DNA from 4 places in the Streptomyces sp. NPDC016677 genome. Region 1 is predicted to be linked to each of the others. Evidence: riboswitches for the same ligand, from Rfam matches in the RefSeq annotation. Region 1 holds a riboswitch; each other region holds the start of a gene.
The links. A riboswitch is a leader RNA that binds a small molecule or an ion and turns the genes downstream of it on or off. The one in region 1 is predicted to bind cobalamin.
Positions count from the first base shown of each region.

Region 2: it holds a riboswitch for cobalamin, as region 1 does, so the genes downstream of both, ACZ3IG_RS21605 (GHMP family kinase ATP-binding protein) here and ACZ3IG_RS12320 (ribonucleoside-diphosphate reductase subunit alpha) in region 1, are expected to answer to the same signal.
Region 3: it holds a riboswitch for cobalamin, as region 1 does, so the genes downstream of both, ACZ3IG_RS28530 (cobalamin biosynthesis protein) here and ACZ3IG_RS12320 (ribonucleoside-diphosphate reductase subunit alpha) in region 1, are expected to answer to the same signal.
Region 4: it holds a riboswitch for cobalamin, as region 1 does, so the genes downstream of both, ACZ3IG_RS21630 (ABC transporter substrate-binding protein) here and ACZ3IG_RS12320 (ribonucleoside-diphosphate reductase subunit alpha) in region 1, are expected to answer to the same signal.

Region 1 covers NZ_JBVHEO010000003.1:559,136-566,500, reverse strand. The annotation lists gene ACZ3IG_RS12340 (GntR family transcriptional regulator) at 14-778, shown strand; gene ACZ3IG_RS12335 (DUF3311 domain-containing protein) at 984-1,250, shown strand; gene mctP (monocarboxylate uptake permease MctP) at 1,247-2,857, shown strand; gene ACZ3IG_RS12325 (GNAT family N-acetyltransferase) at 2,990-3,490, shown strand; cobalamin riboswitch at 3,541-3,662, shown strand; gene ACZ3IG_RS12320 (ribonucleoside-diphosphate reductase subunit alpha) at 3,785-6,136, shown strand; gene ACZ3IG_RS12315 (ribonucleotide-diphosphate reductase subunit beta) at 6,214-7,170, shown strand; gene ACZ3IG_RS12310 (bifunctional albaflavenone monooxygenase/terpene synthase) at 7,281-7,365, opposite strand, start outside.
Region 2 covers NZ_JBVHEO010000007.1:311,670-319,034, reverse strand. The annotation lists gene ACZ3IG_RS21610 (cysteine synthase family protein) at 1-635, opposite strand, end outside; gene ACZ3IG_RS21605 (GHMP family kinase ATP-binding protein) at 632-1,615, opposite strand; cobalamin riboswitch at 1,728-1,958, opposite strand; gene ACZ3IG_RS21600 (ferric reductase-like transmembrane domain-containing protein) at 2,166-3,146, shown strand; gene ACZ3IG_RS21595 (glycoside hydrolase family 6 protein) at 3,746-4,711, opposite strand; gene ACZ3IG_RS21590 (LacI family DNA-binding transcriptional regulator) at 4,916-5,929, shown strand; gene ACZ3IG_RS21585 (glycoside hydrolase family 43 protein) at 6,145-7,365, opposite strand, start outside.
Region 3 covers NZ_JBVHEO010000014.1:50,996-58,360, reverse strand. The annotation lists gene cobN (cobaltochelatase subunit CobN) at 1-2,002, opposite strand, end outside; gene ACZ3IG_RS28535 (cobyric acid synthase) at 1,999-3,507, opposite strand; gene ACZ3IG_RS28530 (cobalamin biosynthesis protein) at 3,504-4,457, opposite strand; cobalamin riboswitch at 4,563-4,702, opposite strand; gene ACZ3IG_RS28525 (hypothetical protein) at 4,923-5,144, opposite strand; gene ACZ3IG_RS28520 (inorganic phosphate transporter) at 5,182-6,495, opposite strand; gene ACZ3IG_RS28515 (lysozyme) at 6,628-7,365, opposite strand, start outside.
Region 4 covers NZ_JBVHEO010000007.1:320,243-327,607, forward strand. The annotation lists gene ACZ3IG_RS21615 (ATP-grasp domain-containing protein) at 1-418, shown strand, start outside; gene ACZ3IG_RS21620 (MFS transporter) at 411-1,676, shown strand; gene ACZ3IG_RS21625 (class I SAM-dependent methyltransferase) at 1,645-2,394, shown strand; cobalamin riboswitch at 2,471-2,591, shown strand; gene ACZ3IG_RS21630 (ABC transporter substrate-binding protein) at 2,640-3,659, shown strand; gene ACZ3IG_RS21635 (FecCD family ABC transporter permease) at 3,656-4,771, shown strand; gene ACZ3IG_RS21640 (ABC transporter ATP-binding protein) at 4,768-5,553, shown strand; gene ACZ3IG_RS21645 (GNAT family N-acetyltransferase) at 5,698-6,186, opposite strand; partial or broken gene ACZ3IG_RS21650 (carboxylesterase/lipase family protein) at 6,497-6,661, opposite strand; partial or broken gene ACZ3IG_RS21655 (transcriptional regulator) at 6,870-6,968, shown strand; gene ACZ3IG_RS21660 (MmyB family transcriptional regulator) at 7,049-7,365, shown strand, end outside.

The DNA.
Region 1 (7,365 bases):
CGGGAAGGCAGCGATGAGCACCGACGTCAGCAGTGCGGAGAACGAGGGTGGGGCGACCGTCCGTACCGCGCGCGTGCCCAAGTACTACCGCCTGAAGAAGCATCTGCTCGACATGACGCGGACCCAGGCGCCCGGCACACCGGTCCCGCCGGAGCGCACGCTGGCCGCCGAGTTCGACACCTCCCGCACCACCGTGCGCCAGGCCCTCCAGGAACTGGTCGTCGAGGGCCGTCTGGAGCGCATCCAGGGCAAGGGCACCTTCGTCGCCAAGCCGAAGGTCTCGCAGGCGCTGCAACTCACCTCGTACACGGAGGACATGCGCGCCCAGGGGCTGGAACCCACGTCCCAGCTCCTGGACGTCGGCTACATCACCGCCGACGACCGGATCGCCGCGCTCCTGGACATCACCACCGGCGGCCGGGTGCTGCGCATCGAGCGGCTGCGCATGGCCAACGGGGAGCCGATGGCCATCGAGACCACCCACCTGAGCGCCAAGCGCTTCCCGGCGCTGCGCCGCTCCCTGGTCAAGTACACGTCCCTGTACACGGCGCTGGCCGAGGTCTACGACGTCCATCTCGCCGAGGCCGAGGAGACCATCGAGACCTCGCTGGCCACCCCGCGCGAGGCCGGCCTGCTCGGCACCGACGTGGGCCTGCCGATGCTGATGCTCTCCCGGCACTCGCGCGACCGGGACGGACAGCCGGTGGAGTGGGTGCGGTCGGTGTACCGGGGGGACCGGTACAAGTTCGTGGCGCGGCTGAAGCGACCGCGGGACTGACGTCGCCTCCCGTGCGGCGCGCGACCCGGACGGACCGGCGGGAGGCACACCCGCGCACGGGTCCTCGCCGCCGCTGAGCGGCTTTCGCGGGGACCCGCCGGTCTTCGGGGACCGATATACGGACGGGGTCTTCCGCTGTCGTGTAACCGTCACCTAGATTGCCTCCGCATTACAGGGCTGACCACCTAGGGGACGGAGCCGCCGCATGTCGCAAGCCTCAGGAACGAGTTCGGGGCCGGTGGTGACGCCGGTGCGCGTGGTCATCGGCCTCTGCCTGGTCGCACCGTTCGTGGCCATGCTCTGGGTCGGGTCGTACGCGAAGACCGACCCGGCGTTCATCGGCATCCCGTTCTTCTACTGGTACCAGATGGCCTGGGTGCTGATCTCGACGGCGCTGACGATGATCGCGTACAAACTGTGGCAGCGGGACCAGCGGGCCCGGCGCGCTCCCGAGGGGGGTGCGGGCAAGTGAACGACGGCGTCAACGGCGTGGCACTCGCCGTCTTCATCTTCTTCTTCGTCCTGGTCACCGCGATGGGCTTCCTGGCCGCGCGCTGGCGCCGGGCCGAGAACGAGGCCAGCCTCGACGAATGGGGCCTGGGCGGACGCTCGTTCGGCACCTGGATCACCTGGTTCCTGCTGGGCGGCGACCTCTACACGGCGTACACCTTCGTCGCCGTCCCGGCGGCGATCTACGCGGCGGGCGCCTCCGGCTTCTTCGCGGTGCCGTACACGATCCTGGTCTACCCGTTGATCTTCACCTTCCTGCCCCGCCTGTGGTCGGTCTCGCACAAGCACGGGTACGTGACGACCTCGGACTTCGTGCGCGGCCGGTTCGGCTCGAAGGGACTGTCGCTGGCGGTCGCCGTCACCGGCATCCTGGCCACCATGCCGTACATCGCCCTCCAGCTGGTCGGCATCCAGGCCGTGCTGGACGTGATGGGCGTCGGCGGCGGTGAGGACACCAACTGGTTCATCAAGGACCTGCCCCTGCTGATCGCCTTCGGCGTGCTCGCGGCGTACACGTACTCGTCCGGGCTGCGGGCGCCCGCGCTGATCGCGTTCGTAAAGGACACGCTGATCTACCTCGTGATCGCGGTCGCCATCATCTACATCCCGATCAAGCTGGGCGGCTTCGACGACATCTTCGCCGCGGCCGGTGACAAGTTCGAGGCGGCGGGCGCGGGCGGCGTGACCCCGCCCGACACCGGCCAGTGGACGTACGCCACCCTGGCCCTCGGCTCGGCGCTGGCGCTGTTCATGTACCCGCACTCGATCACCGCGACGCTGTCCTCGCGCAGCCGTGAGGTGATCCGCCGCAACACCACGATCCTGCCGCTGTACTCCCTGATGCTGGGGCTGCTGGCCCTGCTGGGCTTCATGGCGATCGCGGCCGGCATCAAGGTGAGCAACGGCCAGCTCGCCATCCCGCAGCTCTTCGAGGACATGTTCCCGGACTGGTTCGCGGGCGTGGCCTTCGCGGCGATCGGCATCGGCGCGCTGGTCCCGGCGGCCATCATGTCGATCGCGGCGGCCAACCTCTTCACCCGCAACATCTACAAGGACTTCATCAAGCCCGACGCCACGCCGGAACAGGAGACCAAGGTCTCCAAGCTGGTGTCGCTGCTGGTGAAGGTGGGCGCGCTGGTCTTCGTGCTCGGCATGGACAAGACGGTCGCGATCAACTTCCAGCTCCTGGGCGGCATCTGGATCCTGCAGACCTTCCCGGCGCTGGTCGGCGGCCTGTTCACGCGCTGGTTCCACCGCTGGGCGCTGCTCGCCGGCTGGGCGGTCGGCATGGTCTACGGCACGCTCGCGGCGTACGGCGTCTCCTCGCCGACGCAGGCGCACTTCGGCGGCTCGTCGAAGGAGATCCCGGGCATCGGGGAGATCGGGTACATCGGTCTGACGGCGTTCGTGCTCAACGCGCTGGTGACGGTCGTCCTGACCTTCGTCCTCCGCGCGGCCAAGGCCCCCGACGGCATCGACCAGACCCGCCCGGAGGACTACACGGCGGACGCGGGCGACCCGGGCGTGGAGGTGGAGCTGCCGCCGGCGACGGCCGGCTCCGCGCACTGAGACGCGCCCCTGAGGAGCGCGGGGCTGTATCGACATGCGGCCCCGCCGTGCGGGCGCGGGCAACCGGACACACCCCCGGCGGGCCGCCGAAAAGACCCACACCGGCGGCCCGCAGTCGTGCACACTCCCCGCATGGACTTCCGTATCCGCCCAGCCCACCCCACCGAATACCCCGCTCTCGGAGAGATCACCGCCACCGCCTACCTCCACGACGGCCTCCTCGACTTCAGCGCATCCGACGCCTACCTCGAAGAACTCCGCGACGTGGCGAAACGCGCCGCCGCCGCGGAGGTACTGGCAGCCGTGAAGGACGACGCCGTCCTCGGCGGAGTCACCCTCGTGCCGTCCGGCGGCCCCATGGCCGAGCTCGCCCGCGGGGGAGAGGCCGAGATACGCATGCTCGCGGTGGCCCACGCGGCCCGCGGCCGCGGCGTAGGCGAGGCCCTCGTCCGCGCCTGCGTCGATCGCGCCCGCGGCGTCGACGGCTGCGAACGCCTGGTCCTGTCCACGCAGAGGACCATGCGCGCGGCCCACCGCGTCTACGAACGCCTCGGCTTCGTCCGCACCCCGGACCGCGACTGGAACCCGGAGCCGGACGACATCACGCTCCTCACGTACGAGCTGTCCCTCTGACTCGACAGACACTACATCTGGGGTCGCTTTCCTCTCGCGGCACAACATGTATGCTCATGCTCGCTGTCGCCGCAGGGGAATCCGGTGCGAATCCGGAACTGTCCCGCAACGGTGTACTCGCGTGTCCGCACGCCTGTCCAGTCCGAGTACCTGCCGACAGTGCGCCCGGCCGTCCGGCCCGGGCGCCTGACGTCCGGGCCTCGTGGAATGGGCCGGTGGACGCGACGCCGCGCGCGCTCGTGAGCTGCCCCCTGCCCTCCGCAAGGCCCCGTGCCGAGCGAGGGAGTGCTCCCCATGACCATCGCGCCAGCCGACCCGGTATCACCGGCCGGCCCCGCTCCGGCAACGCCCCCGGTGCCCGAGGACAGGCCCGGTGCCGCGCTGCTGCGGACCCTGACCGAACTGACCGCCGACCTCCCCGACGCCGACCCCGGCCGGGTCGCCGCCGCCGCGCTGCGCGGCCGGTCCGCGCGGGCCGACGAGGCGGAGCTGCGGGAACTGGCCACGGAGGCCGCGGCCGGCCTGATCTCCGAGGACCCGGCGTACTCGCGGCTGGCCGCCCGGCTGCTGACGCTCACGCTGCGCGCCGAGGCCGCCTCCCAGGGCGTGACCACCTTCACCGAGTCCGTCGCCACCGGCCACCGCGAGGGCCTGGTCGCCGACCGTACGGCCGACTTCGTACGCCGGCACGCGGACCGCCTGGACGGAATGCCCGACCCCGCCGCCGACGACCGCTTCGGCTACTTCGGTCTGCGCACCCTGCACAGCCGCTATCTGCTCCGGCACCCGCACACCCGCAAGGTGATCGAGACCCCGCAGCACTTCCTGCTCCGCGTCGCCGCCGGCCTCGCCGACGACGACACCCCCGGGTCCGTCGCCGACGTGGCCGCGCTCTACGGCCTGATGAGCCGCCTCGACTACCTCCCCTCCTCCCCCACCCTCTTCAACTCCGGCACCCGGCACCCCCAGATGTCGTCCTGCTACCTCCTGGACTCCCCCAGGGACGAGCTGGACTCGATCTACGAGCGCTACCTCCAGGTCGCCCGCCTCTCCAAGCACGCCGGCGGCATCGGCATCGCCTACTCCCGCATCCGCGCCCGGGGTTCGCTGATCCGCGGCACCAACGGGCACTCGAACGGCATCGTCCCGTTCCTCAAGACGCTCGACGCCTCGGTCGCCGCCGTCAACCAGGGCGGCCGGCGCAAGGGAGCGGCGGCGGTCTACCTGGAGACCTGGCACGCGGACATCGAGGAGTTCCTCGAACTGCGGGACAACACCGGCGAGGACGCCCGCCGCACCCACAACCTGAACCTGGCGCACTGGGTCCCGGACGAGTTCATGCGCCGCGTCGAGGCGGACGCGGACTGGTCCCTCTTCTCCCCCGCCGACGTCCCGGAGCTGCCCGACCTCCACGGCGAGGAGTTCGACGCGGCCTACCGCGCGGCCGAGGCGAAGGGCCTGGCCCGCAGGACGCTCCCCGCCCGCGAGCTGTACGGCCGTATGATGCGCACCCTCGCGCAGACCGGCAACGGCTGGATGGCCTTCAAGGACACCGCCAACCGCACCGCCAACCAGACCGCCGAACCGGGCCACGTCATCCACTCCTCCAACCTCTGCACGGAGATCCTGGAGGTCACGGACGACGGGGAGACGGCGGTGTGCAACCTGGGCTCCCTCAACCTGGCCGCCTTCGTGACCGGCGGGGCGATGGACTGGGACCGCCTGGACGCGGCCGTCCGCACCGCCGTCACCTTCCTGGACCGAGTCGTCGACATCAACTACTACCCGACCGGGCAGGCGGCCCGCTCCAACAGCCGCTGGCGCCCCGTCGGCCTCGGCGTGATGGGCCTCCAGGACGTCTTCTTCACGCTCCGCCTGCCCTTCGACTCCCCCGAGGCCAAGACTCTGTCCACCCGTATCGCCGAGCGGATCATGCTGGCCGCGTACGAGACCTCCGCGGACCTCGCCGAGCGCGCCGGCCCGCTGCCCGCCTGGGAGAAGACCCGTACCGCACGCGGGGTCCTGCACCCCGACCACTACGACGTGGAGCCGGCCTGGCCCGACCGCTGGACCGCCCTGCGCGAGCGCGTCGCCCGCACCGGGCTGCGCAACGCCCTGCTCCTCGCCATCGCCCCGACCGCCACCATCGCCTCGATCGCGGGCGTCCACGAGTGCGTCGAGCCGCAGGTGTCCAACCTGTTCAAACGCGAGACGCTGTCCGGCGAGTTCCTCCAGGTCAACTCCTACCTGGTGGCCGACCTCAAGCGGCTCGGCGCCTGGGACGCCCGCACCCGCGAGGCCCTGCGCGAGGCGAACGGCTCGGTCCAGGACCTCGACCGGCTCCCCGAGGACGTCCGCCGCCTCTACCGCACCGCCTGGGAACTCCCGCAGCGCGCCCTGATCGACCTGGCCGCCGCCCGCACCCCGTACCTCGACCAGGGCCAGTCCCTGAACCTGTTCCTCCAGACCCCGACCATCGGCAAGCTCTCCTCGATGTACGCCTACGCCTGGAAGCGGGGCCTGAAGACCACGTACTACCTGCGCTCCCGCCCGGCGACCCGCATCGCCCGCGCCGCACAAGCACCAGCACAGGCGGCCGCCGCCTGCTCCCTGGAGAACCCCGGGTCCTGCGAGGCCTGCCAGTGAAGACCGATACGAAGAACCAGACCGAGAACCAGGCCAAGAACCTGCTCGACCCCGGCTTCGAGCTGACCCTGCGCCCCATGCGCTACCCCGGCTTCTACGAGCGCTACCGGGACGCCATCAAGAACACCTGGACCGTGGAGGAGGTCGACCTCCACTCGGACGTGGCCGACCTCGCCAGGCTCACCCCCGCCGAGCGGCACCTGATCGGCCGCCTGGTCGCCTTCTTCGCCACCGGCGACTCGATCGTGGCGAACAACCTCGTCCTGACCCTCTACCAGCACATCAACTCCCCCGAGGCCCGGCTCTACCTCTCCCGCCAGCTCTTCGAGGAGGCCGTGCACGTCCAGTTCTACCTGACCCTGCTGGACACCTACCTCCCCGACCCGGACGACCGGGCCGCCGCCTTCGCGGCCGTCGAGAACATCCCCTCGATCCGCGAGAAGGCCGAGTTCTGCTTCAAGTGGATCGACTCGGTGGAGTCGATCGACCGCTTGGAGACCAAGTCCGACCGCCGCCGTTTCCTCCTCAACCTCATCTGCTTCGCCGCCTGCATCGAGGGCCTGTTCTTCTACGGGGCCTTCGCCTACGTCTACTGGTTCCGCGGCCGGGGCCTGCTGCACGGCCTGGCCACCGGCACCAACTGGGTGTTCCGCGACGAGACCATGCACATGTCCTTCGCCTTCGACGTGGTCGACACCGTCCGCCGGGAGGAACCCGGCCTCTTCGACGACGACCTCCGCCACCAGGTCACCGACATGCTGCGGGAGGCCGTCGAGGCCGAGCTGCGGTTCGCGCGCGACCTGTGCGGTGACGGCCTGGCGGGGATGAACACCGACTCCATGCGGCAGTACCTGGAGTGCGTCGCCGACCAGCGGCTCGCCCGCCTCGGCTTCGCCCCGGTGTACGGCTCCCAGAACCCCTTCTCCTTCATGGAGCTGCAGGGGGTCCAGGAGCTGACCAACTTCTTCGAGCGGCGCCCGTCGGCGTACCAGGTGGCGGTGGAGGGTTCCGTCGACCTGGACGAGGACTTCTGAGCCCTCCGGCCCACCGCCACCGGTTCACCCCGGTACGGAGCACCGCCCCGCACACCCGCCTGCGCACGTCCAGGGAGCCTCGGGCCGCCTGGACGTGCGCGCCGCGTCCGTCAGCGGGGCAGCGCCCGCAGCCGCAGCCGGCGCGGCCGCAGCGTGATGCCGATCCGGGGCCGGGTGTCCGACCCCGGCGCGTGC
Region 2 (7,365 bases), on a different contig from region 1:
ATGATCGCCTCGGGATCGTGATGGTCCTGGCTGCCGAAGGTGACGCTGCCGAAGGGCTGGACGCCGACCAGACGCACCGAGGGGTCCGCGACACGCAGCCGTTCCACGACGCCGCCGGTCGAGGCTCCGGACCCCACCCCGCCGACGACGGTCAGCGGTACGGCCGGGAACTCCGCCGCGATCCGGTCGGCGACCTCCTGGTAGCCGAGGTAGTGGACGTCGTCGTGGTACTGGCGCATCCAGTGGTGCCCGGGACGCTCGGCGAGTATCTCCCGCACCCGTCGCACCCTCAGTTCCTGGTCGAGTGCGAGGTCGCGCGACGGTCTCACCCGTTCCACCGTGGCGCCGAGGATCTCCAACTGGGCCAGGGTGGTGGTGTCGACGGTGGTGGACGCGACGATGTGACACCGCATGCCGTACCGGTGACACGCCAGGGCGAGGGCGTAGGCGTAGATGCCACTGGAGCTGTCGATCAGGGTCTGGCCCGGACGGACCGTGCCCCGCTCCAGCAGATGACGGACGGCGGCCAGAGCCGAGTAGATCTTCATCGACTCGAACCGCAGCAGGACCAGGCCGTCGGTGAGCCGGACCAGGTCCGGGACTTTCAGAGCGTCGGCGATGTGGGGGTGGATCACCCGTAGCCTCCTTGGGCGAAGGTGCACTGGTGGCCGAGCGAGTGGAAGAACGCGGAGAGTTCGGACTTGACCTCGGCTCGTGGGCGTGCGGCGAAGAGATAGCCGGCCAGGCAGCCGGTGTGGGCGACGAAGACGCCGTCGGCGCCGAACCGCTCACGGTGGGCTCGCAGGCTGCTGAAGGTCGTCTTGGGCAGCACCTCCTGGGACAGCGCGGCGCTGGTCGTCGCGGCACGGGCGACGGCGGCCGGGTCACCCGAGCCGAAACCCTTCAGCAGATCGGTCAGACACCGCTGGTATTCCTCGCCGCGGCGCCGGTAGTGGTCCAGCAGCAGGGGAGTGACGGCGGCGGTGTCCACCGTGCCGGGTTCCATGACGTAGGCGGTGTGGAAGCCGAGGTCCGGGCCCAGTCGCCGCACCACCCGGTGCCGGCCGCTGAGGTACAGGGCGAACTCGTCGAGGAAGACGCTGTCGGCGCGCTCGATGTCCGCCAGGACGCCGAGGACCACGTCCTTGTCGTACGGCAGGGAGAAGACGCGGAACAGGCAGCGCAGCGTCGCCACGATGTCCGCCGTGGAACTGGCCATTCCCACGCCCACCGGCAGTTCGGAATGGGTGCGCCAGTCGCCGGGCGGCAAGGTGAGACCGTAGTGCTCCAGGAAGAGGCGCGCCGCTGTCGCCGACTTCTCACCCAGTGCCGGCGGACCCGGTGAGCCGGCCGTCGTCCTCGGTGTGAAGTACACCCAGGAGTGGCGGTCCACGGGAAAGGACACCACCGCGATCTCGGGATCGGTGCCCGCTCGCAGCGGGCCCTGGTACAGCTCGCCCAGGGTGCCGTGGCAGACACCGGAGACCGTGCCGCCGGACAGGCCCGGTTCCTGGAGGACGCCCGCGACGGGTCCGAGTACCGTCGGTCCCGGTCCGTCGGCCGGCACGTCGACGAAGGACCGGTACGGCCGACATGGATCGGCTGGCTCCCGCACACCGTCCTCCTCCGTACCGGGTCTTGCACACCGACAGGGAAGGAGACGGGGCCACACGCACGACCGACCGTACCGCCGACCCGGTCCACGAGGTCACGTGCACAGCCCGCTCGGGAAGCGGGCGCAGTGGCAGGTCTTCGGACTCGCGGGCACGTCCGCCGACAGGGCGGACACCTACCGGCCGTCTCTTCCCCGGCCATGACGCCGGCCCAGTGACATCGACGGCTTTCGTTCCCGCTCACCGCTGCGGGACAGCCCCGGATTCGCACCGGGTTCCCTCTTGCGTCGCGCCACCGGGCGTCCGGGCGGACGGGAGGCGCGAACCGACTGCGTGCATCAGCGTAAGGGCGCCCGTACTTCTGGGACAGTGGGAGTTCTGCGGTTGTCTTGAATGTGGAGGGAAGGCGGAACCCGGCGTATCCCTGCGCAGTTGTCGGGGGCGGCTCTGGCCGGATAACGCCTCTGGGGATCGCTGTCTCATCAGCCAGACTCGTTGTCTCACGACACATGCACACCGCTGCCGCGGTGGCCGGTGCCCGGGAGGCCCCTGATGACGTCAGACGTGAGGCCGGACGAGGACGGGGCGGCAGCCCCGCGCGGACGGCGACGGCCCCCCGGCGACCGCGTCGTGCTCCGCGCCGATCTGCGGTCCGCCCTGCCCGACGCCGCCGCGGCGGTGGTGGTCACGGCGCTCGTGTTCGCGCTCCTGTGGACGCGTATGGAATCGGGTGCTTCGGACACGGTCGCGGTCATGCCGTTCATGGACGACGCCGGCACCTACTGGATGTACTTGCTCAGCCAGGCTTTCGGCTGGTCGGGACTGCTGTGGGCCTGGGGCACGGTCATGCTCGGCCTGCTGCTGTCGGGACCACGGCCCACCCGGTTGCCGGTCTCCCGGCAGGTACTGGAGCGCTGGCACCGCACCACGAGCCTGACGACGACGGCGCTGATGTTCGCACACGCGCTGATGTTCGCGGCGGAACTCGTGCGCTACGAGACGAAGGTGGACTGGGCGGAGCGGCTGTGGGTGGCCTTCGCGGACACCTTCGTACCCGGCTGGTACGACTCCGGAACCGGCCGGACCGCCATCCCGATCGGCCAGGGGGCCCTGTACCTGGCGATCCCGCTCGGGCTGCTGTTCTACGTCCGGCACCGCATCGGAGCGAACACCTGGCGACGGCTGCACCGGTTCGTGATCGTCGTCTACGTGCTGAGCGTGTGGCACACCCTGCTGTACGGAACCAACGTCTGGTACGGGGAGTGGCCCCGCACCGTCCTGTGGCTGCTGCAAATCCCGGTCGCGGTACTGCTGTTGCTCCGCCTGCTGCGGCCCGCCCGGCGGGCCGAACGGCTGGGTGCACCCGGCGGGGGCGCGGCCCGGCCGGGCTGGTGGGTGCGGGTGGCGGGACGGGTCGCGGTCGGGGCCGTCGTCGTCGGACTGGTCGTCGTGGTGGTGTCCGGCCGCGACGGCGGACGGGACCGTCCGACCGATCCGCCCGCGACGGCCCCCCACACCCAGGAGACGGACTGACTGCCGACACCGGGCGGGCCGGACGGACGGCGCATGACACCCTGACCGGAACAGCGAACGGCCCGTGCCGTGCCGCGGCACCGGTACGCGTCCCCGACTGCCTCGGCGTCCGCGAAGACGCCGACGGCCGTGGGAGCGGGAGTCGTACACGGCGGGCGGTGAAGCCGGCGCCGGCGGCTGGTCGCGCAGCGGTACGGGGCAGCGTGACCTTCCCGAAGGCGGAGCGCTTCGCCCGGCGTGGGGCGGTGATCGCCTGGGAGGCTCGGGCGGAGGCGGCGGACGACTCGGCGGCGCGACCGGGTCGCGTGCGCGCACCCGCAGCAGCGGGTGCGCGCACGGCGGCACCGCCCTCCCGGGCAGCTCCTGGCGCGGGACCGGGTCGCACTGGCCGGCATCGTTCACGTCCTGCGGCGCAGGGCGTGGCCTGGCGCGACGTGCCGAGAGAAGCGGTGGCCCGGCCCGGGGTGACGGCCTGGCGCCGACTGCGGGACTGGGCCGTGGCCGGAGTCGGCCGCGCCCGCGTTCAGCTGAGATGGCCGGGGGAGTGCCCGCCGCCCCGGCGGGCCGCCGGTCGCCTCCCGGGTGGTGGGAGTGCTGGATCAGTAGCCGTAGATCATCTTGTAGGCGACCTCGGGGAGGAACTGGCCGGCCGTGGAGCCGGTCCCGACACCGCAGTTGCCGTCGGACTCGCCCGGGGTCTTGATCCACAGGAGCATCTCGGCGCCTCCGCCCGTCTGGGTGGGCGTGCCGATGCGGCGGCCGGAGGGGTTGCACCACTGGCCGTTGGAGCCGTTGCCGTTGCGGCTGGTGTCCACGACGAACGGCTTGGTGTAGCCGTAGCGGGCGGCCAGTTCGTTGTTGACGGCGTTGCCGTAGGCGGTGTTCTCGGCGGTGGTGACGTAGTTGGAGACGTTGAGCGAGAAGCCGTGGGCCTGTCGGAGGCCGGCTTCGTGGAGGCGTCGGGCCATGGTCGCCGCGTCGGCCCAGCGCGGGTTGCCGGCGTCCATGTAGACCCAGGTGTTGGGGGCCTGGCGGTTGAACTCGGCGAGGGCACCGGTGAGCATGGCCTCGCGTTCGTCGATCTGGGCCTGGGTCATGCAGCCGTAGTCCCCGAGGGAGTCGGGTTCGAGGATGACGACGGCCGGGTGGGCCGCGATGCCTCCGGCGAACTGAGCGATCCAGTTGGCGTAGGCGGACGGCGAGGCGGCTCCGCCGGCGGAGTGCCCGCCGCAGTAGTCACGGTGGTAGATGTTGTAGGCGACGAGGATGGGCAGCTTGTCCCTGGAGTCCGCCGCTCCGGCGTAGGCACCTGTCGCGGTGCCTATGGTGCCGCTCCAGGAGCCGAACCAGCGGGCCATCGGTGTGTTGGCGATGGAGGCGTTGATCGCGGCGGCCCGGCCGTCGCCGGGGTTGGCGGCCGCCCACCGCCTCGCGCTCGAGTCGGGGTCCACGTAGAACCCGTTGGTCATGGTGGTGGGGTCCGCCGCGTGGGCGGAGGGTGCGGCGGCGAACGCCAGAGGCAGAGCACAGAGCGCTGCCATCAGGGTGCGGAGTCTGCGGCTCAAGACAGTACCTCGGTTTCGGAGGACGCTTTGGGAGCGCTCCCACTGGAAGCGGTCCCAATCGTCGGGGCGGGTGCGCAAGCTGTCAACGGTCCCCGCGGCATGGGACGTTCACAGGGCTCGCGGGCCCTGTGAGGCCACTGAGCTGGAAGCGGTCCCATCTCTCGCGGTCCTGCGCGCTCCGCGCCTGTGAAAGACTCACGGGTCATGGCAGAAGCAGCGCCGCGTCGGCGTCCGACGCTCGACGAGGTGGCCGAATGCGCCGGTGTTTCCCGCTCCGTGGCCTCCCGTGCCCTCAACAACGCCCCGCACGTCAGCCGCACCAAGCGCGAGGCTGTCGAACGGGCCGTGCGGCAACTCGGTTACGTACCCAATCCGACCGCCCGCGCGCTGGCCACTCGTCAGACGGGAGCGGCCGCCCTGGTCGTCTCGGGGGAGGACCCGTCGATCTTCGCCGATCCGTTCTTCGCCCGGGTGATCGTGGGGGCGTCGGCCGCCCTGGACGAGGCGGACCTGCATCTGATGTTGTGCCTGGCCGCTTCCGACCGGGGCCGCAAGCGGGTCGGGGAACTCCTGCGGGCCGGTGGCGCGGACGGTGTGATGCTGATGGCGCTGCGCGAGGACGATCCACTGATCCGGATGGCCGACGAGGCGCAGATGCCCGTCGTGTTCGGCGGGCGCCCGGTCGGTCCGGCTCCCCGGTGGTACGTGGACGTGGACAACGTCGGCGGAGCGCGCGAGGCGACCGAGCATCTGGTCTCCCTCGGCCGGAGGCGCGTGGCCGTGATCTGCGGGCGGCTGGACACCGAGGCCGGGCGTGCCCGGTACCGCGGGTACCGGGACGCCATGCTGGGCGCCGGTCTCGATCCGTTCCCGCCGCTGGAGGGGGACTTCACCGAGCCCAGCGGAGCCGCCGCCATGGCCGCGCTGCTGGCGCGACACCCCGATGTGGACGGAGTGTTCGCCGCCAACGACAACATGGCGGTGGGGGCGTTGCGCACCGTGTGGGAGGCCGGCCGACGGGTCCCCGCCGACGTCGCCGTGGTCGGCTTCGACGACCTGGCGGTCGCCCAGGTCGCCGATCCGCCGCTCACCACGGTCCATCAGCCCGTGGAGGCTCTCGGACGGGAGATGGCGCGCATGCTCGTCGCGCTCGTCGACGGGCAGGAGCCCACCCCGCTGGTCCTCCCCACTCGCTTGGCCGTCCGGGCCAGCGCCTGACTCCTCACTGTCCGGGCGGGGCGGGCCCGGGTCCGGACGGGTTGCTCTCGGACGTGGCGCGGGGCGCCCGGGGAGCCGGCCGGGTGGTCGGGATCCAGCAGCCTGAAGCGGCGACCGCCGTCAGCTTCGATGGCTTGGGCACTGGTTGCGGCCTGCTCCCTCTTTCTGGGTGATGCCGGTCGCGGTGCCGGGTCCATCGCGGTCGATGGATCGGTTCAGGGTGTGGACACCTCGAACCGCGTGACGCGGACCGCGCCGCCGAGGGCGTGAGTGGCGTGGTTGAAGAGGGCGAACCGGTAGCCCATGAAGAACCGCCAGTCGTTGCCCATGGAGAAGGCGGGTCCGAGACGGGTGAACGTGATCCCGTCGGTGCTGTAGGAGAAGGTCCCGGGGCGCGGTGCGCCAGGGCGGATGTCCGCGTTCGCGCGCAGCCAGACGCGGCCGCCGGAGACGGTCGCGCTCGCGGTCTCGGTGCCGGTGCCGGTGGTGTTCCAGTTGCCGTCCATGGTCAGCCCGGTGACCATCACCACCCGGGTCGTACCTCCGTCGCGCTTGAGGCCGATCCAGGCGGAGGAGTCACGCAGCAGCGCGAGCCCGGCCCGGTCACCGTCCCGCATCGCGGAGTGGTCGAGCTGGACCGTGGCGGTGGAGGTGGGACCCTGGACGCGGTGGGTGAGGGTGTTGCGGGCCCAGTAGAGGTCGTCGGTGACGGTCGCGGTCCGCAGGGTCAGGCCGTCGCCGACCGACCACTTGGTGTTGTCGGGGTTGTGGTTCCACTCCCATCTCGGTTTCAGGGCCGTACCGTCGAAGGTGTCGATGCCGGTCATCGGGGTGACCTGGCGGGGCGGAGCGGGTACGGCCGGACTGGGGTACGTGGTGCCCCACGCGCCGTTGACGAGCTGTACGACGGGCCAGCCGTCCGCGGTCCAGGTGACCGGTGCCAGGGCGGGCACGCGGCCGCCGGGGTAGGCGTCGACGAAGGCCATGTAGTACCAGGCGCCGCTCTGCGTCCCCACCAGCCCGCCCTGGTGGGGCACGCCGCCGCCGGGGATCGGTCCGCGGAGGTCGAGGAGGACCTGCCGCATCGTGTACGGGCCGAAGGGGCCGTTCGAGGACTTGAGGATGTACTGGCCGTTCGCGGGACGGGTCAGGAAGATGTAGTACTGCCCGTTGATCTTGTAGAACCGGGCGCCCTCCAAGGTGCCGACGTTGGACGGTGTCCTGAACACCTCCTGCGTACGGACCTGGTTGCGGCCGTCGGGCGAGAGCTGGGCCACGCTGATGGTGGTGTTGCCGTACGCCACGTAGAGGGTGTCGTCGGTGTCGACGAGCAGGCCGGCGTCGTAGTAGGGGGTGCTGATCGTCGTCAGCCTGTTCCACGGCCCCTCCACCGCGGTGGCGGTGTAGAGGTACGTCCGGGCGAAGTCGATCTGGCC
Region 3 (7,365 bases), on a different contig from region 1:
CGAGGTTGACGCGGGGCTCGCCCTCCGGACCGCCGCCCAGGATGTGCAGGCCGTCGCGGATCTGCACGTCCTTGATCTCGCACAGATAGCCGTCGATGTGCATGACGAACTCGTCGAACGCGTCGTCGTCCGGCTGGTCGTCCACGTGCAGGTCGTGGTGGAGTTCCGCCGCCTTGACCAGCGTCCAGATCTGCGCCCGCACGGCCGGCGCCTTCGCCGGGTCCAGGTCGGAGACGAGCGCGTACTCGTCGAGCAGCTGCTCCAGCTTGGCCAGGTCGCCGTAGGTGTCGGCGCGGGCCATCGGCGGCACCAGGTGGTCGACGACCGTGGCGTGGCCGCGCCGCTTGGCCTGGGTGCCCTCGCCGGGGTCGTTGACGATGAACGGGTAGATCAGCGGCAGGTCGCCCAGCACCGCGTCGGGCGCGCACCCGGCGCTCAGCCCGAGCCCCTTGCCCGGCAGCCACTCCATCGTGCCGTGCTTGCCCATGTGCACGATCGCGTCGGCGCCGAAGCTGTTGTCCAGCCAGCGGTAGGCGGCCAGGTAGTGGTGGGACGGCGGCATGCCGGGGTCGTGGTAGATCGCGATCGGGTTCTCCCCGAAGCCGCGCGGCGGCTGGATCATGACCACGACGTTCCCGAACTGGAGGGAGGCCAGCACGATGTCGTCGCCGTCCACGTACAGCGAGCCCGGCGGCTCGCCCCACGCCTCCAGCATCGCTTCCTTCAGCGACGGGTCGAGCGTCTCGAACCACGCCCGGTAGTCCGCCAGCGGCACCCGCGCGGGCGCCGCCGCCAACTGGTCCTCCGTCAGCCACTCCACGTCGTGACCGCCGGCCTCGATCAGCCGGTGGATCAGCTCGTCGCCGCCGGACGGGTACCCGTCGACCGCGTACCCCGCCGCCCGCAGCGCGTCCAGCACCCGCACCGCCGACGCCGGCGTGTCAAGACCCACCGCGTTGCCGACCCGCGAGTGCTTGGTCGGGTACGCGGTGAAGACCAGCGCCAGTTTCTTCTCCGCGTTCGCCTTGTGCCCCAGCGCCGCGTGCCGTACGGCGATCCCGGCGACCCGCCCGGCCCGCTCGGGGTCGGCGACGTACACCGGGACCTCGTCCGGTCCCTGCTCCTTGAAGGAGAACGGCACGGTGACCAGGCGCCCGTCGAACTCCGGGATCGCGACCTGCATCGCCGCGTCCATGGGGGAGAGGGCGGCGTCGGACGCCTCCCAGGCCGCCTTCGACGAGGTGAGGCAGAGCCCTTGCAGCACGGGCACGTTCAGGTCGGCGAGCGCGCCGATGTCCCACGCCTCCTCGTCCCCGCCGGCCGACGCCTGCGAGGCGTGCGTGCCGCCGGCCGCGAGGACGGTGGCGACCAGGGCGTCCGCCCGGCCCAGCAGCTCGTACAGCCCGGCGTCCGCGCCGCGCAGCGAACCGCAGTACACGGGGAGCGCGTTGGCGCCCTTCGCCTCGATCGCGTCGCACAGGGTGTCCACGAAGGCGGTGTTGCCGCTCAGCTCGTGGGCCCGGTAGAAGAGCACGCCGACCGTCGGGCGGCCCTCGACGTACGGGCGGTCGCCGTGGACGCCGTACTCCGGCATCTTCCGCGGCTCGTCGAAGCCCTCGCCGGTCAGCAGCACGGTGTCGGAGAGGAACCGGGCGAGCTGGGTGAGGTTGTCCGGGCCGCCCTCGACCAGGTAGCGCAGCGCCTCCGCGACCACGCCGGCCGGCACGGACGACTGGGCCATCAGCTCCGCGTCCGGCACGGACTCCCCGCCGAGCAGCACGGTCGGCAGCCCGGACGCCTTCAGCGCGGCCAGCCCGTCCTCCCAGGCCCGCTTCCCGCCGAGCAGCCGTACGACGACCAGGTCCGCGCCGTCGAGCAGCGCGGGCAGCTCCTCCTGGACGTCGACCCGGGTGGGGTTGCCGATCCGGTACGAGGCACCGGACGCGGCACGGGCCGCCAGCAGATCCGTGTCGGCGGTCGACAACAACAAGACAGTGCTCATACGGGCGCTCCCGGTGGAATGAAGGGCAGTCCTTGTGGCGCGCCGGACTCGATGAGCCGCCACAGCGCGTCCGTGTCCGCGTGCTGTTCGATCAGGTCGCCGAGCCGGTCGAGCTGCTCCTCGCGCAGCGCGGCGAACGAGGTGTCGGGGGCCGGCACGAAGCGGCGGCCCGCGGCGGCGGCCACCTCGCGCAGGAACGCCCGCCGGAACCCGTCCGACTCCAGCGAACCGTGCCAGTGCGTGCCCCAGGTCTGGCCGACCCGGCAGCCGTCCAGGAAGGGCTCACCGCCCTCCACGGAGGCGACCCCGTGGTGGATCTCGTACCCCTCGACCCGCTCGCCGAGGGCCTCGCCCACCGGCCGGGTGAGCGTCTTCTCACGGGCGAACCGCACCCGCACGGGCAGCAGACCGAGCCCGTCGACGTGCCCGGCGCGCGACTCGACGTCGTCCTCGATGTGCTCGCCGAGGAGCTGGAAGCCGCCGCAGACCCCGAGCACCGGCCGCCCCTCGGCGACCCGGCGCGCCAAGGCGTCCGCGAGCCCCCGCTCCCGCAGCCACTCCAGGGCCCGGACCGTCCCCCGCGTCCCCGGCACGACGACGAGATCCGCGTCGGCCAGCTCCTCCGGCCGGTCCACGAACCGCACGACGACACCCGGCTCGGCGGCCAGCGCGTCCACGTCCGTGAAGTTGGACATGAGGGGGACCGCGCAGACGGCGACCCGCAGCACGTCCTCGCCGACGGGGGCGGTGACCCGGGACTCCCGGACGGCGCCGCGCAGCGACACCGCCATCCCGTCCTCCTCGTCGATGCCGAGCCCGTGCCGGTACGGCAGCACGCCGTAGGCGGGCCGCCCGGTGAGCCCGCGCAGCATCTCCAGGCCCGGCTCCAGCAGCGAGACATCGCCCCGGAACTTGTTCACCAGGAACCCGGCGACCAGCGCCTGGTCCTCGGGAGCCAGCAGCGCCACCGTGCCGAAGAACGAGGCGAAGACCCCGCCGCGGTCGATGTCGCCGACGACGAGGACGGGCAGCCCGGCACCCCGGGCGATCCCCATGTTCACGATGTCGGTCCGGCGCAGGTTGATCTCGGCCGGACTGCCCGCCCCCTCACAGATCACCGCGTCATACGTGCCCCGCAGCTCGGCCAGGCACTCCAGTACGGTGCAGAGCAGTCGCTGCTGCCGCCCGCCGTGGTAGCCGCGGGCGCTCATCTCACCGACCGGCTTGCCCAGCAGCACGACCTGGCTGCTCTGTTCGCCGCCCGGCTTGAGCAGGACGGGGTTCATCAGCGCGGTCGGCTCCACGCGGCACGCCTGCGCCTGCATGGCCTGCGCCCGCCCGATCTCGGCGCCCTCCCGCGTCACGAACGAGTTGAGGGACATGTTCTGCGCCTTGAACGGCGCCACCTTCACGCCCTGCCGCACCAGCCACCGGCAGATCCCGGCGGTCACGACGCTCTTCCCGGCGTCGGAGGTGGTACCGGCGACGAGCAGACCGCCGTTCATGCCGTACGTCCTTTCCTCAGTCGCGCTCCCACGATCCGTGCGCCCGCGCACACGCCCAGCGCGAGCCAGCTCACGCGCCGGGACAGCCGTACCGCGCGGTCGATGTCGGCGACCCGCACGGCGCGTCCGCTCCGGTTGAGGACGGGCCGGTGCTCCACCCGGCCGCCGTAGGACAGCGTCCCGCCCAGCCGCACGCCGAGGGCGCCCGCGAAGGATGCCTCGACCGGGCCGGCGTTGGGGCTCGGGTGCCGGCCGGCGTCGGCCCGCCAGGCCCGTACGGCACCCCTCGGGTCGCCCCCGGCCGCCGTGGCCAGTACGGCGGTCAGCCGGGCGCCCGGCCAGCCGGCGAGGTCGTCGAGCCGGGCGGAGGCCCAGCCGTAGCGCCGGTAGCGGGGCGACTTGTGCCCGACCATCGCGTCGAGGGTGTTGACGGCACGGAAGCCGAGCAGCCCGGGGACCCCGGCCACGGCGCCCCACACCAGGGCGCCCACCACCGCGTCGGAGGTGTTCTCGGCGACGGACTCCACCACCGCCCGGGCGATCCCGTCGGCGTCCAGGGCCTGCGGGTCCCGTCCGCACAGGTGCGGCAGCCGGGCCCGGGCCCCCGCCACGTCCCCGGCCTCCAGTGCCCGCCCGATCGCGGACGCCTCCCGGGCCAGCGAGGTCCCGCCGACCACGGCCCAGGTGGCGGCGCCGGTCAGCGCGACGGAGGCGGCGGGGCAGGGGCGTACGGCACGGGCGGCCACGGCACCGAGGGCGACGGCGCCACCGGCGCACACGGCGGTGTGCAGGGCGCCCCGGCCCCGGTGGTCACGCCACAGCAGTTGTTCCACGGCACCGGCGGCACGGCCGAAGACGGCGACCGGATGCCCGCGGCGGGGGTCGCCGAGGAGCAGGTCACCGAGGAGGCCGGCGGCGGCGCCGTACGCGAAGACGCGTCCGGCACGCACGGGGATCAGCCGGTCACACGGGAGGCGGGAGAGGTACCGGGCCTGCGTTCCGGACGGCAGCCGAGCATCGCGTTATGTCCTCACTCAGGGTGTCCACGCCCTGGTTCGACGAGACCGGCGGTGAGAGTTCCTGGCTCCCGGGGAGTGCTCCCCGGTCACAGTGGCGGGACCGCGCCGGATTCGCACCGGGCTTCCTCTCCTGCCGCCGTACATGGCCCCGGAAGTCCACCACGGGCCGAGAACGCCCGTCAACTTGCCGTTGACCTGCGCGGGGGGAGTGTGCTGAGGCCCACACCGTGGACCGTTCGGGCTGGAGATGCCCTCGATCCGCCCGTCCCCGATGTCCCCGACGCCCGGAGACGGGGTGCGGACACGAAGCCGCCCTGCCGTAGGCACCCGTAGGGCACCCGGCAGGGCGGCGACAAGGGAGGCGAGGGGGAAGGGGGGAGGCTGGGAGGGGGGGCGTCAGGCCACGATCAGATAGATGCCGTACGCCACCGCCGCCGCGCACGCGGCGAAGCACACGTACGCGCCGGTGACCGCGAGGCCCGCGGAGCCGCCCCGCTCGGCGGCCCGCTCCTGGCGGGACAGGCCGGCGATGCCGAGGGTGAACAGGGTCACCAGGGCGACGGTGGCCACGAGGCCGACCCCGAAGACGGAGCCGAGGGCTGCCCAGTCGATCTTCATCGTGCTTCTCTTCTCCTGATGTCCGGACGGGACCGGCTCAGACGGGGGTGGCGGCCGAACGGGCGGCCGGGGCGTCGGGGGCCTCGGACGACTGGGCCGGGATGGTGGCCGAGAGCCCGCCGGTCACCGGAAGTCCGTCGTCCACCGGGAGCCCGTCCGTCGCCGGAGGTCCGTCGGCCGGGGTGCCCACCGGAGGCGGCGCCACGGCGGCCACCGCGGCGGTCACCACACCGGCCGGCTCCTGGGCGTCGTCCCCGCCGGTGACGTTGGTGTGGTCGACGACCTCGCGCCGCGAGATCCGCCAGATCGCGAAGCTGGCCGCGACCAGCAGCACCGCGACGAGCGCCGTGCCCCAGTCGCCCAGTCCGCAGACCCACTCGGCGAGCGCGGCGACCAGGGCCGCGGCCGGCAGCGTCAGCCCCCAGGCGACGAACATCCGCGTCGCCGTCGACCAGCGCACCACACCGCCCTTGCGGCCGAGGCCGGCGCCCATCACCGAACCGGAGACGGAGTGCGTGGTGGAGAGCGAGAAGCCCAGGTGGGAGGAGGCCAGGATGACCGTCGCCGCGCTGGTCTGGGCGGCGAAGCCCTGCTGCGGCTGGAGGTCGGTCAGGCCCTTGCCCATGGTGCGGATGATCCGCCAGCCGCCGAGGTAGGTGCCGAGCGCGATGGCGAGGCCCGCGGAGAGGATGACCCACAGGGGCGGGTCGGAGTCCGGGGTGAGGGCGCCGCCCGCCACCAGGGCGAGGGTGATGATGCCCATCGTCTTCTGCGCGTCGTTGGTGCCGTGCGCCAGCGAGACCAGCCCGGCCGAGGCGATCTGGCCGACGCGGTACCCCTTGTCGGCGGCCTTGCCGTCGGCCTTGCGGCCCAGCCGGTACATCAGCCGGGTGGCGACCAGTGCCGCGATGCCCGCCACCACGGGGGCGGCGATCGCCGGGAGCAGCACCTTGGTGACGAGGACGTCGCCGTGCACCGCGCCGACCCCCGCCGAGGCGATCGCGGCGCCGATCAGACCGCCCATGAGGGCGTGCGAGGAGCTGGACGGCAGGCCGACCAGCCAGGTCAGCAGATTCCAGAGGATCGCGCCGACCAGGGCGGCGAAGATGACCTCGGGACGGATGCCGGTCTCGTCGACGAGACCCTTGGAGATCGTGTTGGCGACCTCCACGGAGAGGAAGGCGCCCACCAGATTCAGGACGGCGGACATGGCCACCGCGATCTTGGGCTTGAGCGCACCGGTCGAAATGGTCGTCGCCATCGCGTTCGCGGTGTCGTGGAAACCGTTCGTGAAATCAAACGCGAGTGCGGTCACCACCACAATCGCGAGGATCAGCGAGAAGCTTTCCATTTACCCAGGCAATCGTTCGAGGTCATTGGCTGGACGAACGTAGGTAACCAGGGTGAACGGAAGATGAACTGGGAGGGGCGTGGTGGTGTCCGGAATCGGAGCCACCGCCCCCTGCCCCTGCCCCCTCCGGCCTCAGCCCCCCTGGGCGAACGTCTTCAGCCGGGCGAGGGACCCGTTGAACACGTTCTGGTCGCCCGGGAGCGGACCGGCGTTGTCGTACTGCCAGAACGTGTACGACGCCCAGCCGGCCGGCAGTTCACCCGCGCTCGGGGCGTCGTAGCGGGCGATCCACAGGGGGTGGTCCGCGGCGAAGGCGCGGCTGTTCCCGGTGCACGTCTTCCACCAGTGCGTGGTGGTGTAGATCACCGGCCGGCGGCCCGTGAGCCGCCTCACCTCGTCGCTGAACGAGTCGATCCAGGCCGTCATCCGCGCCTTGCTCAGCCCGTAGCACTTCTTCGTCTTGTCGTACGGGTTGTACTCGATGTCCAGCGCGGGCGGCAGGGTGCGGCCGTCGGCGCGCCAGCCGCCGCCGTGGCGCACGAAGTACGCCGCCTGGGTGCGGCCCGAGGACCTGTGCGGCAGCGCGAAGTGGTAGGCGCCGCGGATCAGGCCCGCCCGGCGCGCGCCGTCGTACTGCTCCTCGAAGTAGGGGTTGCGGTAGGTGTGCGACTCGGTGGCCTTGACGTAGGCGAACGTCGCGCCCTTCGCCCTGGCCCGGCCGAAGTCGACGGTCTTCTGGTGGGACGAGACGTCGTGCCCCTTCGGCCGGCCGGCCGCGGCCGAGGCGGACGCATCGGTGAGCGCGGTCCCGCCGAGGGCGAGCGCGGCGGCGCAGGCCGCGAGCAGCCGGCCCCGGCGGGACGGTATGAG
Region 4 (7,365 bases), on a different contig from region 1:
GGAGGTCAATCCCCGGATCGGGGGCGCGCTGGTCGGAGAGGGCCTGTGCCGGGCGCTCGGTGTCAACGTGTACGAGGCGATGATCGAGGCCGCGCTCGGCCGTCGCCCCGGTCTCATGGAGGCGGACGTTCCCGGTGGTCCGGCCGTCGCCTTCGTTCTGGGCTATCCGGCCGCGCCCGGCGTGTTCACCGGGGTCGCCGGGCTCGACCGGCTCACCGGCATGCCGGGAACGCCCGCCTGGTACCCGGTCAAGCGGGCCGGTGACCTCATCGAGCACCTGGACGACAGCCGTGGTTACGCGGGCATCGTGTACGCCGAGGCGGAGACCGCCGAACTCGCCACCCACCGCGCGGTGGCCGCTGCCAACGCCCTGCGGGTACTCACCGACCCGGCCGGCCGGGAGGCGCCCGGTGGGTGAGCGCGCCCCCCGGGGACCGGGGCTGCGGGCCTCGCTGTTCCCGCTCACCGGCCCGCTGCGGTTCCTCCTGGCCAGCTCGTTCCTCATTCCGCTCGGCAGCTTCATGGTCCTGCCGTTCATGTCGGTCTTCCTGCACGAACGGCTCGGTATGGGGCTCGGCACGGTCGGTGTCGTCCTGGCCGTGGCGTCGCTCGTGCAGTTCTCCGGCGGCATCGTCGGCGGGGCCCTCGCGGACCGGATCGGGCTGCGCCGCACGATGCTGTGGGCCCTCGTCGTGCGCACCGCCGGTTTCGCCGGGCTCCTGCCGGCCCCGCGCTGGCCGCTCCTGGCGGTCTGGGCGCTGGTCCTGACGTGCTGCGGTGCCGCCCTCTACCTGCCCGCGAACAAGGCGTACCTGGTGCACGGCGTCGACGACGAGCGCCGCCCGGCGTTCCTGTCGGCGGGCAACGCGGCACTCAACGCGGGCATGGCCGTGGGCCCGTTGATCGCCGCGCCGTTCGTCCTGTCGTCGCCCGGCTGGCTGTTCGCGGCCGTCACGGCGCTGTTCCTCGCGGTCACGGCGGGACACGCGCGACTACCGGAGACCACCGCGGAACACCCCACCGGATCGAAGGACACGGCCCCCTCGGGTCTCCTGGCCGGCGTGGCACTCCTGCCGTTCGCCGCCAACGCCTTGGCCTTCTACCTCTACTTCCACTTCCAGCACTTCCTGGCGGTGTACGCCGTCCAGCGCGCCTCCAGCGCGTTCTACAGCCTGGTGCTGCTGCTCTGCTTCACCCTGGTCATCGTCGTACAGCCGCTCGCGTCCGGCCTGATCCGGCGCATGCCGTACGCCGTCGCCCTCGCGGTCGGTTTCACGGGTCTGGCGGCGGGCCTGGCCGTGCTGGCGGCCGGTACCCGGACGGCGCTGTTGGCGGGCGGCGCGCTGATCACCCTGGGCGACATCGTGCTGTTCCTCAAGAACGACCTGGAGGCATTGCGCCGCAGCCCTCGCTCCGACGCCGTGGTCTTCGGCCAGCAGCGGCTGGCCGCGGGCCTGGGCGCCTGCGCGAGCGGCGTGCTGGGCGGGCAGTTGTACGGTTTCGGCGAACGGGCCGGACACACCGGCTGGTTCTGGCTGCTGGCCGCCGCCCAGTGTCTGCTGCTCCCCCCTCTTCTGCTCACGCTGCGCCGTCGCACGGCGCGGCACCGCGTCCCCGACGACCATGAAGGAGCACTGACGCGCGATGACACGGACGGGCGGATTCCAGGACGATGACTTCTGGACCGAGTTCCATGACTTCCTCTTCTCCGAGCAGCGCCACGGGCAGGCCGAGGAACTGCTGAGCACCTCCCCCCTGCTGGCCTTCCCGCAGGGGTCGCGCGTGCTGGACCTGTGCTGCGGGCCGGGGGTGTTCACCGTGCCGCTCGCCCGCCGCGGTCACCGCGTGACCGGAGTGGACCTGAGCCCGGCCATGCTGGACCGGGCACGCGAGCGGTCGGCCGAGGCCGGTGCCGAGGTGACGTACGTACGGGCCGACGCCCGCGAGTACAGCGCACCGGGCGGTTTCGACGTCGTCCTCAACATGTTCACCTCCTTCGGGTACTTCGAGGACCCCGCCGACAACGCGCGCGTGCTGCGCACCATGCGCACCTGCCTGGCTCCCGGCGGCACGCTCGTCCTCGACCTCGCCGGCAAGGAACTCCTGGCCCGCAAGGTCACCCCGCCCAAGGTGGTGCGGCGGGGCGACGACCTGATGGTGCAGACCGACACCGTGCTGGACGAGTGGGCGCGGCTGCGCAGCGAGTGGGTGCTGGTCCGGGGCGAGCGGGTGACGCGGGCCACCTTGACGTGGTTCGTGTACAGCGCGGTGGAGCTGCGGCGGATGGCCGAGGAGGCGGGGTTCGGCCGCGTGGAGGTTTTCGGCGGGTTCGACGGGCGCCCCTACGACGAGAGTGCCGAGCGGCTCGTCCTGCGGGCTGCCCGGGAGGCGTGAGGAAGGTGGTGCGCACGCCCTTTTGCCGCCGGCTCGGGGGACCGTAGGATCGCCTGGTCATCGCCGCGACGGGAGACAGGAAGCCGGTGCGAATCCGGCACGGTCCCGCCACTGTGACCGGGGAGCGCCCCTCCGACACGCCACTGCGCGCCGCGCGGGAAGGCGGAGGGAACGTCGATCCGGGAGTCAGGACACTGGTCCGTCGCGGGCCCGATCCGAGGAGCGCGGACTCCAGGAGGCTTCACGTGTCCCCTTCGTTCACCCCTGCCCGCACGCGCGGGTTCCTCCGTGCCGCGGCCGCTGCTGTCGCTCTCGCGTCAGCGCCACTGGCCACCGGCTGCGGTTCGTCCGACGGCGGCGACGCGAAGGCCACGGGTGCCGTGCCCGCGGGCTTCCCCGTCACCGTCGACAACTGCGGCGTGCGGACGACGTACGACAGGCCGCCGTCACGGGTGGTCACCATCCACCAGCACCCGGCGGAACTCATGCTCGCCCTCGGCCTGAAGGACCGCGTGGTCGGCACCGCCTTCCGCGACTCCGCGGTCCTGCCCGAACTGAGGAAGGACTACGAGTCGATCCCCGAACTGGCGGACAGGGAGCCGTCGTTCGAGAAGATCCTGGACGCCGGGCCGGACCTCGTCTACGGCGGCTACGGCAGCGCCTTCGCCGAGAACGAGGGCCGCTCCCGGAAGGCGTTCGCCGACGCCGGCATCGACACCCACCTCAACCGCGAGTACTGCGGCGAGAAGCGGGTGACGATGAAGGACACCTACGACGAGATCCGCACCATCGGCGAGATCTTCGGCGTGCCCGACCGGGCGGACGAACTGGTCGCCGGCCTCCAGGCGCGGGTCGACAAGACCACCACCGCCGTCAAGGGCGAACCCCGGGTGTCCGTCTTCGTCTACGACAGCGGCGACAAGAGCGCCTTCACGGCGGGCGGAAGGAGCCTGGGCACCGAGCTGATCCGGCTGGCCGGCGGCGAGAACGTCTTCGCCGGCCTCGACGACGTCTTCGGCGACGTCTCCTGGGAGCAGGTCGTCGAGCGCGGGCCCGAGGTCATCGCCGTCTACGACTACGCCGGCGCCGGAAGCGTCGAGGAGAAGAAGAGGTTCCTGCTCTCCCAGCCCGCGCTCGCCGGGGTACCCGCCATCAGGAACAAGCGCTTCGTCGTCCTGCCGCTGACCGCCACCCTGGTCGGCGTCCGCTCGGCCTACGCGGTCGAGGACCTGGCCCGCGGGCTGCACCCCGAAGGCTTCCGGTGACCCAGGCCGCCGCCGGCACGTCCACTGAGCGGGCGGTTCAACGACGAAAAGCCGAGGCGGCAGGAGCGGGCCGTACCCGGTCGGCCGTCACGCTGCTCGTGCTCACCGCCCTGCTCCTGGTCTCCGCCACGGCGGGCCTCGCGATCGGCTCCGTCCAGGTGCCGCCCGGCCAGGTGTGGGGCATCGTGACGCACGCGCTGGGTGCCGACTGGAGGCAGCCTGACTGGTCACGGGCCCGGGAGACCATCGTGGTGGACGTGCGGGCGCCACGGGTGCTGCTCGGCGCGGTCACCGGAGCCGGCCTCGCGGTGATCGGTACGGCTCTGCAGGCTCTGGTGCGCAACCCGCTCGCCGAGCCGTACCTGCTGGGCGTCTCCTCCGGTGCGTCCCTCGGCGCGGTCTCCGTGATCGTGTTCGGGGTCACGCTCTTCGGACCGGCCTCCCTGTCGGTGGCCGCCTTCGTGGGCGCCCTGGGCGCGCTCCTGCTGGTGTACGCCACCGCCCGCACCGGCGGACGCGTCACCTCGGCGCGGCTGGTGCTGTCCGGAGTGGCGATCGCGGCGGTACTCACCGCGGTCCTCGATCTGCTGCTGCTCACCACCGGCCGGGGCAACGAGGCCCGCGCGGTCCTCGCCTGGACCCTCGGCGGCCTCGGCGGCGTCGGCTGGGGCACCCTGTGGCTGCCGAGCACGGCCCTGCTGCTCGGCGTCGGCGCCCTCATGGCACAGGCCCGCAATCTGAACCTGCTGCTGGCCGGCGAGGAGGCGGCGACCACGATGGGGCTGGACGTGGCCCGGTTCCGTGCCCGCTTGTTCGTCCTGGTCTCCCTCGTCACCGGGGTGCTGGTCGCGGCGGCCGGACCGATCGGCTTCGTCGGGCTGATGCTGCCCCACATCGTGCGCCTGTTCGTCGGCGGCGACCACCGCCGGGTCCTGCCGACGGCGGCACTGGCGGGAGCGGTCTTCCTCATCTGGGCCGACATCGCCGCGCGGACGATCGCCGCGCCGATGGAAATACCCGTCGGCGTGCTCACGGCCCTGTGCGGCGGGCCGTTCTTCCTGTGGCTGATGCGCCGGGACGCCCGGCGCGGCACCGACCGAGGAGTGACGTGACCGCGACCGAACTGAGCGTCGACGGCGTCACGCTCACCGCCGGAGCCCGCCGTCTGGTGCACGACGTCTCCCTGACCGCCCGCCCGGGGGAGACCATCGGGCTCGTGGGCCCCAACGGCAGCGGGAAGTCCAGCCTCCTGCGCACCGTCTACCGCGTCCTGCGCCCCGACACCGGGCAGGTACGGGTCGACGGAGACGACGCCTGGTCGCTGCCGGTGCGGCGACTGGCCCGCACCGTGGCGGCGGTGGTCCAGGACTCGGCGGCCGACCTGGACCTCGCCGTCCGTGAGGTCGTCGCGATGGGCCGCACCCCGCACAAACGGCTCCTCGCCGGCGACACTCCCGAGGACGCCGAACTCATCGGCTCCGCACTCCTCGCGGTCGACGCCGTCCACCTGGCGGACCGCCCCTTCGACCGGCTCTCCGGCGGCGAGCGCCAGCGCGTCCTCATCGCGCGTGCCCTCGCCCAGCAGCCCGCCCTCCTCGTCCTCGACGAACCCACCAACCACCTCGACATCCGGCACCAGTTGTCCGTGCTCAGCACCCTGCGCCGCCTGCCCGCCACCGTGCTGCTCGCCCTGCACGACCTCAACCTGGCCGCCTACTACTGCGACCGCCTCTACGTCCTGCACGCCGGCGAGGTCACCGCCTCCGGCCCACCCACCGAGATCCTCACCCCGCGGCTGCTGGCCGAGGTCTACGGAGTGGCCGCGGAAGTGGCCACCCACCCGCGCACGGGCGCCCCGCAGGTGACGTTCCTCCCCGAAGAGCCACGCGGCTGAAGGGCCCTCCCGGTACTGCCCCATGCCATCCGCGCCACCCGTAGGGCTGTCGTGTCGGGGTCGTACACCGCCGGTGCGGTCACGGACACGGACCGCGAAACGGGCGGCGGCGGCGCGACCCGTATCGGGGCGACCGCGATCGCCTCATGCGGAAGAAACACGAAACTCGAATGCGGGACGGTCCCACGGCACGGCGGGCGGGTTCGCGAGCGCGGTCCCGGTCCGCACCGCACCCGCGCGGTGGTAGAAGCCCTCGGCGGGAAGGTGCGACACGACCGTGACGCGGTCGAGCCCGGCGGCACGGGCCTCGGCCCGCATGTGCGCGACGAGCAGCCGTCCGATCCCCCGTCCTTGCGCTTCGTCGGCGACGAACAGCAGGTCGAGCTCCGGTGGAGCGAGGACGAGCGAGTAGAACCCGAGGACCCGGCCTTCCTCCTCGTCGGCGCCGACGGCCGCGAAGACGCGGTGGGCCTCGATGTAATCGGGTCCGACCCGGTAGCCCGCGACCGCGGCCGCGTACTCACCCGCGTAGGCGCCCGAGCGACGCACGAGCCGCGTGAGCCGTTTGGCATCCCGTGCCACAGCCCTCCGTATCGTGATCGGCCGGCTGGTCGGGGTGGTGCGTGGGCTCATCCAGAAAGTATGCCGCACCGGGGATGTGCCGTCGCTCGGCCGCTCGGCCGCTCGGGGCGGGGCCCGCACCGTTCCGGGGAGTCTTCCGCCCAGGGGGAAAGCGGGCCATGCGGGCCCGGCCCGCCGTCGGCGAACTGACCCTCGCCCACGAGTCGCTCGGCCCGGCCGCCGTGCCCGGCCTCGGCATGACCGGCTGCTCCGCCGGACCGGGCTCCCCCTGAGCGGACGGCCTGCGCCCGCTCGCCCACCTCGTCGCCGCGGACGACGGCGCCCCGGCGACCCGGCGCCCCGCCGGCCCAGGCGCTGTGTCCCAGGCCCGCAGTTCCCGGCCGCGGGGGTCGTCGACCCGGGCCCACCCGGCGTCGATGCGCATCGTGGCCCGGCGTTCGGTGTCGTACGGGTCCCAGCCGAGGTCGCCGGTGGTGGCGAACCGGATCCAGGTGGCATGCGCGCGGGCCGCGAGTTCCGCCGGGGGCCACGAGCAGGGACAGTCGCTGAGCGCGTCGCCCGAGGTGCTGGACGCGATCGCCGGGGCCCTGCGGCTGGACGAGTCCGAGAAGCGGTACCTGCACGACCTGGCCCGGGTGGACCGGCGGTGCCCCCGGGGGCGGCGTCCGGCGCCGGAGCGGGTGCCGGAGGCGACACGTCAGTTCCTGGGCGTGCTCGGCGACGTCCCCGCCCTGGTGCTCGGCCGGCGCTCCGACGTACTGGCGTGGAACCGGCTGGGCCACGCGCTGTTCGCCGGGCATCTGGACTTCGGCGCCCCCGACCTGCCGGCGGGGCGTCCCAACATGGCCCGGCTGCTGTTCCTCGACGACCATGTCCGTGACCTGTACACGGACTGCCGACCAAGGTCAGGGCCTTGGTCGGCAGTCTGCGCCTGGTGGCGGCCCAGCACCCGGAGGACGCGGCGCTGCACGCGCTGCTGGGTGAACTGTCCGCGAAAAGCGTCGAGTTCGCCTCGATGTGGGCCGACCACCGGGTACGGGCCTGCACCATGGCCGGTTACGAGATGCGCCATCCGCTGGTCGGGCCGCTGACCGTCATCCAGCAGACCATGAGCAGCGGGCGAGGTCCCGCCGTCGTGGTCGCCACCACGGAGACGGGCTCGCCGTCGCGCGCCGCTCTCACCCTGCTCGCCCAGGCCACCGGCGAAGGTGCCGCCCCACTCGCCCGGGC